2 regions of the Undibacterium sp. WLHG33 genome follow, and region 1 is predicted to be linked to the other one. Evidence: riboswitches for the same ligand, from Rfam matches in the RefSeq annotation. Region 1 holds a riboswitch; the other holds the start of a gene.
The links. Region 1 has a riboswitch for thiamine pyrophosphate ahead of ACOTSW_RS08710 (TonB-dependent siderophore receptor). Riboswitches for the same ligand answer to the same signal wherever they lie in the genome.
Positions count from the first base shown of each region.

Region 1 (3,419 bases):
CAAAGAATCATCAGTCTGGCGCCGCATGCGACCGAATTATTTTTTGAAGCTGGCGCAGCAAAAAGCATCGTTGCCGTCAGTGATTACAGCGATTTTCCGGCGGCCGCAAAAGCATTACCGTCGGTAGGCAATGTCTTTGCCTTAGACCTGGAAAAACTGCTGGCCTTCAAACCTGATCTCGTTGTCGTCTGGGGCACAGGTAGCGGTAAATTGCTGGTCAACAAATTGCGCGACAATCACATCACCGTTTTTGAAAGCGAGCCACGCGATTATGAGATGGTAGCCACCTCGCTGGAACGACTGGCGATACTGGCTGGCACGCCTGCAGCAGGCAAAGCGGCCGCGGAGCAATTCCGTTTGCGGCTCGCCAACCTTCAGAAACAATATCAGAGCGCTCGCGAGAAACCTGTCAGTGTTTTTTATCAGGTCAACCGCAAGCCGCTGATGACGCTGAATGATACGCACATGGTCTCGGCAGCTATACGCTTATGCGGCGGCAAAAACGTTTTTGGTGCGCTGAAAGAAATCAGTCCCACCGTGTCAGTGGAAGCTTTGCTGGCAGCAAACCCGGACGCGATCATCACCGGTGGCAGCAACACCGACAGCCTGAATGAATGGCGGCAGTTTTCTGTGCTGACTGCAGCAAAGAAAAATCATCTGTACGCCGTCAATGGCGACTGGCTGAACCGCGCCGGGCCGCGCATACTCGATGGTACCGAGGCACTCTGCAAACACATTGCCGCAGCCAGAGAAAAATAAGACGTTGCGAAGGCAAGTTTGTCTGCGAGCTGACAGCCGATGTACTCTGTCGGTGTGCAAAAATAATTTGCTCTCAAGCATGATTCCGTCTTTGCGGGGATAATGCTTAGCTCAGCCGCTGTGCGGTTTTTTTCTGGATATGATACATGCGTAAAGGCATCTTCCTGGCAGGCTCGGCTTATATCGTCTGGGGCCTGTTTCCACTGTATTTCAAAGCACTGCAAAGCATTCCCTCTTTAGAAATTTTGATCCATCGCATGTTATGGTCGCTGCTGTTTTTAGCCGGCGTGCTCGCCTGGCGTCAGCAATGGTCATGGCTGAGCGCGGCTTTTCGTCAGCCGAAAGTGATTGCCGGTTTTACGCTCAGCGCCCTGCTCTTGTCGAGCAACTGGTTTATCTATATCTGGGCGGTCAACGATGGTCATGTGGTGGATGCGAGTCTGGGTTATTTCATCACGCCGCTGGTGAATATTCTGATTGGCTCGGCAGTGCTGCGGGAAAGGCTGCGTCCCGGTCAATGGCTGGCTGTTGCCTTTGCCGCGCTCGGCGTTGGCTGGCTGACCTGGCAGACCGGCCATCTGCCCTGGGTCGCCTTAGCGCTGGCGATCACCTTCGGCACTTACGGTTTATTGCGTAAAACCTCGGCGCTGGGCGCGCTGGAAGGCTTGTCGCTGGAAACAATTTTACTGTTTCCATTCGCTTTCGCTTATCTGGCCTGGCTGACTGTGCACGGGCAAAATGCGTTTATGACGCAAAACAGTCACATGCAGATACTGATCGCACTCAGCGGCCCGATCACGGCGATTCCGCTGTTACTGTTTGCAGCCGGTGCGCGCCGGATTCCGATGACGACACTCGGTCTGCTGCAATACATCGCCCCCAGCGTACAACTCTTACTCGGCATCTGGGTATTTCACGAAGCGTTTGATCACCATAAACTGCTCGGCTTTATCGCAATCTGGGCGGCGCTGCTGGTGTATTCGATGGAAGGCATGTGGATCAGCTTGGGAGCAAAAAAACAGGGAGTATGAGCCTGTTTGCATCAAATCTCAGCGTATTTGCTGGGGGTTTTAAGATACTCCCCCCGGTATATTTGAGGCAAAAAAGCACACCTGGTGTGCTTTTTTTTATGGTGCAAAACGATTCATGTTAAAGTAGCGCCTTCGCTAGGGGTCCTGGGAATTTTATTTCCGGGTGAGAGAGTCCCTTATACCTGATCTGGATAATGCCAGCGAAGGGAAGCGCAAAGTTCATGCCTCTGCCACGTCCTTTTGTGTACTCCCGCGCTGTACTTCATCGCAACCGAGAGTACAACATGAAAAAACCATCTGCACATCATCTTCATCCACGCCGCTTATCGCTGATCGCGCTTGCCGTGGCTCAGACATTCGCATGGAACACGGCGCACGCGCAATCGACTGAAAAAGAATTACCGGAAGTCGTCGTCAGCGGCAACCGCCTCAGCGATGCCAAAGCCGAGCGCACCAAAGCCGCCGGTTTTCTGGATACCGCACTGATCGAGACGCCGTTTTCGGTCACCGCATGGACAACGCTGCAAATGCAGGATTTGCGCATACGCCAGACCACCGATGCGATGAAATTTGATGCCAGTGTGAATGATGCCTATAACGCTGTCGGCTATGCCGAGCAATTCTCGATTCGCGGTTTTGCGCTGGATAATTCCAGCAGCTATCGCAAAGATGGTTTTGCGATTCCGGGCGATGCCTCGATCCCTTTGGAAAATAAAGAACGCGTTGAAATCCTCAAAGGTATTTCCGGATTTCAGTCTGGCTTTGCCACGCCGGGCGGCATCATTAATTACGTGACCAAGCGCCCGACTGCTTCCGCGCTGCGCAGCATTACCACGGAAATCTCTGAACGCGGCACCTTGTATGGCAGTGCCGATCTGGGCGGTATGAGCGCCGACCGTCAGTTCGGTTATCGCATCAATGCCGCCGGCGAACGCCTGCGCTCGTATGTCAAAGGAGCGAATGGTGAGCGTCAGTTCATTTCCGGTGCGTTCGACTGGCATTTGTCGTCGCAGGCTTTACTGCAACTCGATCTCGATTACCAGCACAAATCACAGCTCTCCGTGCCGGGCTTCCAGCTCACGAATGGCACCGATCTGCCGCGCAATATCAGCGCCGATATGATGCTGAATCAACAGCCGTGGGCAAAACCGGTCGATACCCGCAACACCAATGTGGGCCTGCGTTTTGAATACAAAATTAACGCTGACTGGAACGCCAGCTTTGCCGCCAATCAGCATGAATTCAAACGTGACGATTACACCGCATTTCCGTATGGCTGCAGTTCTACCAATCTGTTTCCCGGTTACTGCGCGAACGGCGATTACGATGTGTATGACTATCGCAGCCTGAATGAGTCGAAATCGATGACCGGCACGCAGGCACTGCTCAGCGGTAAATTTAGTACCGGCGTCTTTGCTCATGCATTCGCAGCGGGTTTATCGACTTCGCGCCGTAAAGATTATTTTGGCGATTACATTTACGACTTCGTTGGCACCAGCAATCTGTATAAGCCGGTCGCCGTTGCACCATCGCCAAATCAGCCTGGTGCGGCCAGCTTACGTCGTACCGATAAAGAATGGTCTGTCTTCGCGCAAGACATTATCAGCCTCAGCGACAGCTGGAAACTGC
Region 1 covers NZ_CP186697.1:1,902,780-1,906,198, reverse strand. Annotated here, with positions in the region: gene ACOTSW_RS08720 (cobalamin-binding protein) at 1-759, shown strand, start outside; gene rarD (EamA family transporter RarD) at 906-1,790, shown strand; TPP riboswitch at 1,918-2,016, shown strand; gene ACOTSW_RS08710 (TonB-dependent siderophore receptor) at 2,075-3,419, shown strand, end outside.

Region 2 (3,419 bases), 670 kb from region 1:
TTTTGTAGGTGATGATGCCGTCTTTGACGTCGACTTTATTCGGCAAACCCAGATGTTCTTTCGGTGTGACGTAGCACAGCATCGCGGTGCCATACCAGCCGATTTGCGCCGCCCCTATGCCGGAAGTGATGTGGTCGTAACCGGGGGCGATATCGGTCGTCAATGGTCCCAGTGTGTAGAACGGCGCTTCGTAGCATTGCTCTAATTGCAGATCCATATTTTCTTTGATCAGATGCATAGGCACATGACCCGGCCCTTCTATCATGACCTGTACATCATGTTTCCAGGCGATTTGCGTCAGTTCACCCAGCGTTTTTAATTCACCGAGTTGCGCTTCATCATTTGCATCGTAAATCGACCCCGGACGCAAACCGTCACCTAAAGAGAAGGAAACGTCGTAGGCCTTCATGATCTCGCAGATGTCCTCAAAATGCTCGTACAGAAAGCTTTCTTTATGATGCGCCAGACACCATTTCGCCATGATAGAACCACCACGTGAAACGATGCCGGTCATGCGCTTCGCCGTCAGCGGCACATATTGCAAACGCACTCCTGCGTGGATCGTGAAGTAATCGACGCCCTGCTCGGCTTGCTCAATCAGCGTGTCACGGAAAATCTCCCAGGTCAGGTCTTCCGCTTTGCCATTCACTTTTTCCAACGCCTGATAAATAGGCACGGTACCGATAGGGACTGGCGAATTACGGATAATCCATTCGCGGGTTTCGTGTATGTGTTTGCCTGTTGACAGATCCATCACGTTGTCGCCGCCCCAGCGTATCGCCCAGGTCATTTTTTCGACTTCTTCACCTATCGATGAAGTCACTGCAGAGTTACCGATATTCGCGTTAATTTTCACCAGAAAATTACGACCGATGATCATCGGTTCAACTTCCGGATGATTGATATTCGCAGGAATAATCGCACGACCGCGTGCGACTTCTGAACGCACGAATTCCGGCGTGATCTCGTCCGGAATCGATGCGCCGAAAGACTGCCCCGGATGCTGGCGTCCCATCAACTCTGCGAGTTTATTTCCCATCGGGCCGGATACTTTTAATTGCTCGAGATATGCTTTGCGTTGCAGGTTTTCGCGAATCGCGATGTATTCCATTTCCGGCGTGATGATGCCTTGCCGTGCATAGTGCATCTGCGTCACGTTTTTACCTGCCAGCGCGCGACGTGGTTTGCGTTTCAGATTGAAACGCAGTTCCGCCAGTTTGGGATCATTCAGCCGCGCGATGCCATATTCAGACGTCGGGCCTGCCAGTTCTTCCGTATCGTTTCGCTCTGCAATCCAGCGACCGCGCACCGATGGCAGACCGGAACGGATATCGATGTTGACGTCAGGATCGGTGTACGGGCCCGATGTATCGTAGACATAAATCGGCGGATTTTTTTCAGAACCGAACATCGCTGGCGTATCAGACTGGCTGATTTCGCGCATGGGCACGCGGATATCCGGGCGGCTGCCCTGTACATAGATTTTGCAGGAATTCGGCAGCGGCTGTATCGCGGCCTCATCGACTGTCGCGGTGACGGACAGAAATTGTGGGTTGGCATTCATTTTGGCTCCTTTGCGTGTTGGCAGGAGCCAGCAAAGGAGTTTGTAAAGAGGTGGCAGTCGTCGCGAAACGACGTTGGCGTTCTTTAGCAGCTTCCCTTCGCTGGCATTATCCAGATCAGGTTCGAGGGTATTTCTCACCCGTCATCGCACAAGTGCGGACAGGACCCCTAGCATTTTTTCCGGGCAAAAACGGTGCTGCTGTTTTTTACGGAAGACCGCCATTATAGCGGCTTCATTAAGGTTGGTAACGGTTTAATAGTGGATAAATAGAGGCTGAGCAGCAGTGTTCTTTTTTGGGCTGACTCACGATGATCAGATACACCCGTATCACTGCATGCCTGTATGCGACTCTGCTGCTTTACTGACGGATAAATCGAGTTTGGGCGGACCAGAAACTTCGATCAGCTCCACCATACCGTTCGCAACTGCAGTCGAGAGATCGGTTTCCAGAACAGGCAACGCGCGATCAGACGGCACCAGCAAGTGCGAAATACCGTAAGCACGGTTACGGCCATTTGCCTTTCCAAGATACAGCGCCATATCGGCAATCTGCAGCACTTTTTCCCAGCCGAAAACCGACTCCGGTACATCAGAAAATGGCAGAGAAATAAAGCCCGCAGTCACCGTCACTTGTATTTCCTTGTCACCTGCCATGACGGGTTCTGTTCCCACGGCTTGCAGCAAGCGCTCGACCAGACCCGCACTCTGGAACGGCGACGATTTCGGCGAGAACACCAGAAATTCCTCTCCGCCCCAGCGCAGCACCATATCACTATCACGTACCGCTTTGCGCAGGCGATGTGCAACTTCCATCAGTACGGCATCACCGATGGCATGACCCAGTCCATCGTTAATCTGCTTGAAATGGTCGATATCCAGCAGGATCAGGCAATCAGGATTATTTTCCTGCGCGTCACGCCGCTCTGCTTCGGCCTGAGCAATCCTTGTCTTCATCATGTCGAGGAAAGAGCGCCGGTTGTACAGACCGGTGAGAGGATCACGCACCGCATGAAATTCCAGCTGCGAATTTGCTTCACGCAGTTGCAGATTAATCCGCTTGACGCGGCGATACAGCAGGAAAAGAAACGCCCCCACCAGCACCGTGAGAATCGCTGCCAGTATCGTAATGATCTGCTGCTGACGATGATTACGGATATCCGCGTCCTTCAGGTCATTTTCTTTTGCCAGCAATTCAATCTGTTTTTGTCTTTGTTGTGCGTGGAACTGTTCCTGCAAAGCGGCGACAGCCTTGGCTCTGTCTGAGCGGAATAATTCATTGCTGAGTTTTTGCTGATGGCGTACGGTCTGCAGGGCTTCTTTAAACATACCGGCACGCTCGTACATTGCTGCCTGCTCGCCAAGCACGGCTTCAGCATCCGGCTTCTGGTCAGCGTCAAGAAAGTACTGCACCACTTCATTAATCAGTTCAACACCCTGAGAAATCTTACCCTGCCCCGCCAGCGCAAACCCTATATTCACGCGGGCAACAGCAATCGATTGTTTATCCTTCAGCACTTCCGCCTGTTTCAATGCCTGCCTTGCGTAATTTTCCGCCTGCTTGTACTGATTCATGATCAGATAATGGTCACTGATGTTGATCAGGCTAGTCACCGCCATAGAGGCTAATCCGGCTTCGGTCGCAAGTTTCAGAGCGCGCTTATACGCCTCGCCGGCTTCCTCGTTTCTATGCAGCGCCGATAAGGCAATGCCCTGACTGATATTCAGCGATGCCGCTGTCTTCGGGGAATGCGACAAAGGCGACAAAGAAAAAGCTTCATCGATCGTTGCCAGCGCCTTTTCAGGATCTTTCATATTGGTGTACAGCTTGGCGATGGCGTCCAACTTGTACATGCGG
Region 2 covers NZ_CP186697.1:1,228,665-1,232,083, forward strand. Annotated here, with positions in the region: gene thiC (phosphomethylpyrimidine synthase ThiC) at 1-1,564, opposite strand, end outside; TPP riboswitch at 1,640-1,743, opposite strand; gene ACOTSW_RS05595 (tetratricopeptide repeat-containing diguanylate cyclase) at 1,892-3,419, opposite strand, start outside.
Region 2: another riboswitch for thiamine pyrophosphate. It lies ahead of thiC (phosphomethylpyrimidine synthase ThiC); the one in region 1 lies ahead of ACOTSW_RS08710 (TonB-dependent siderophore receptor).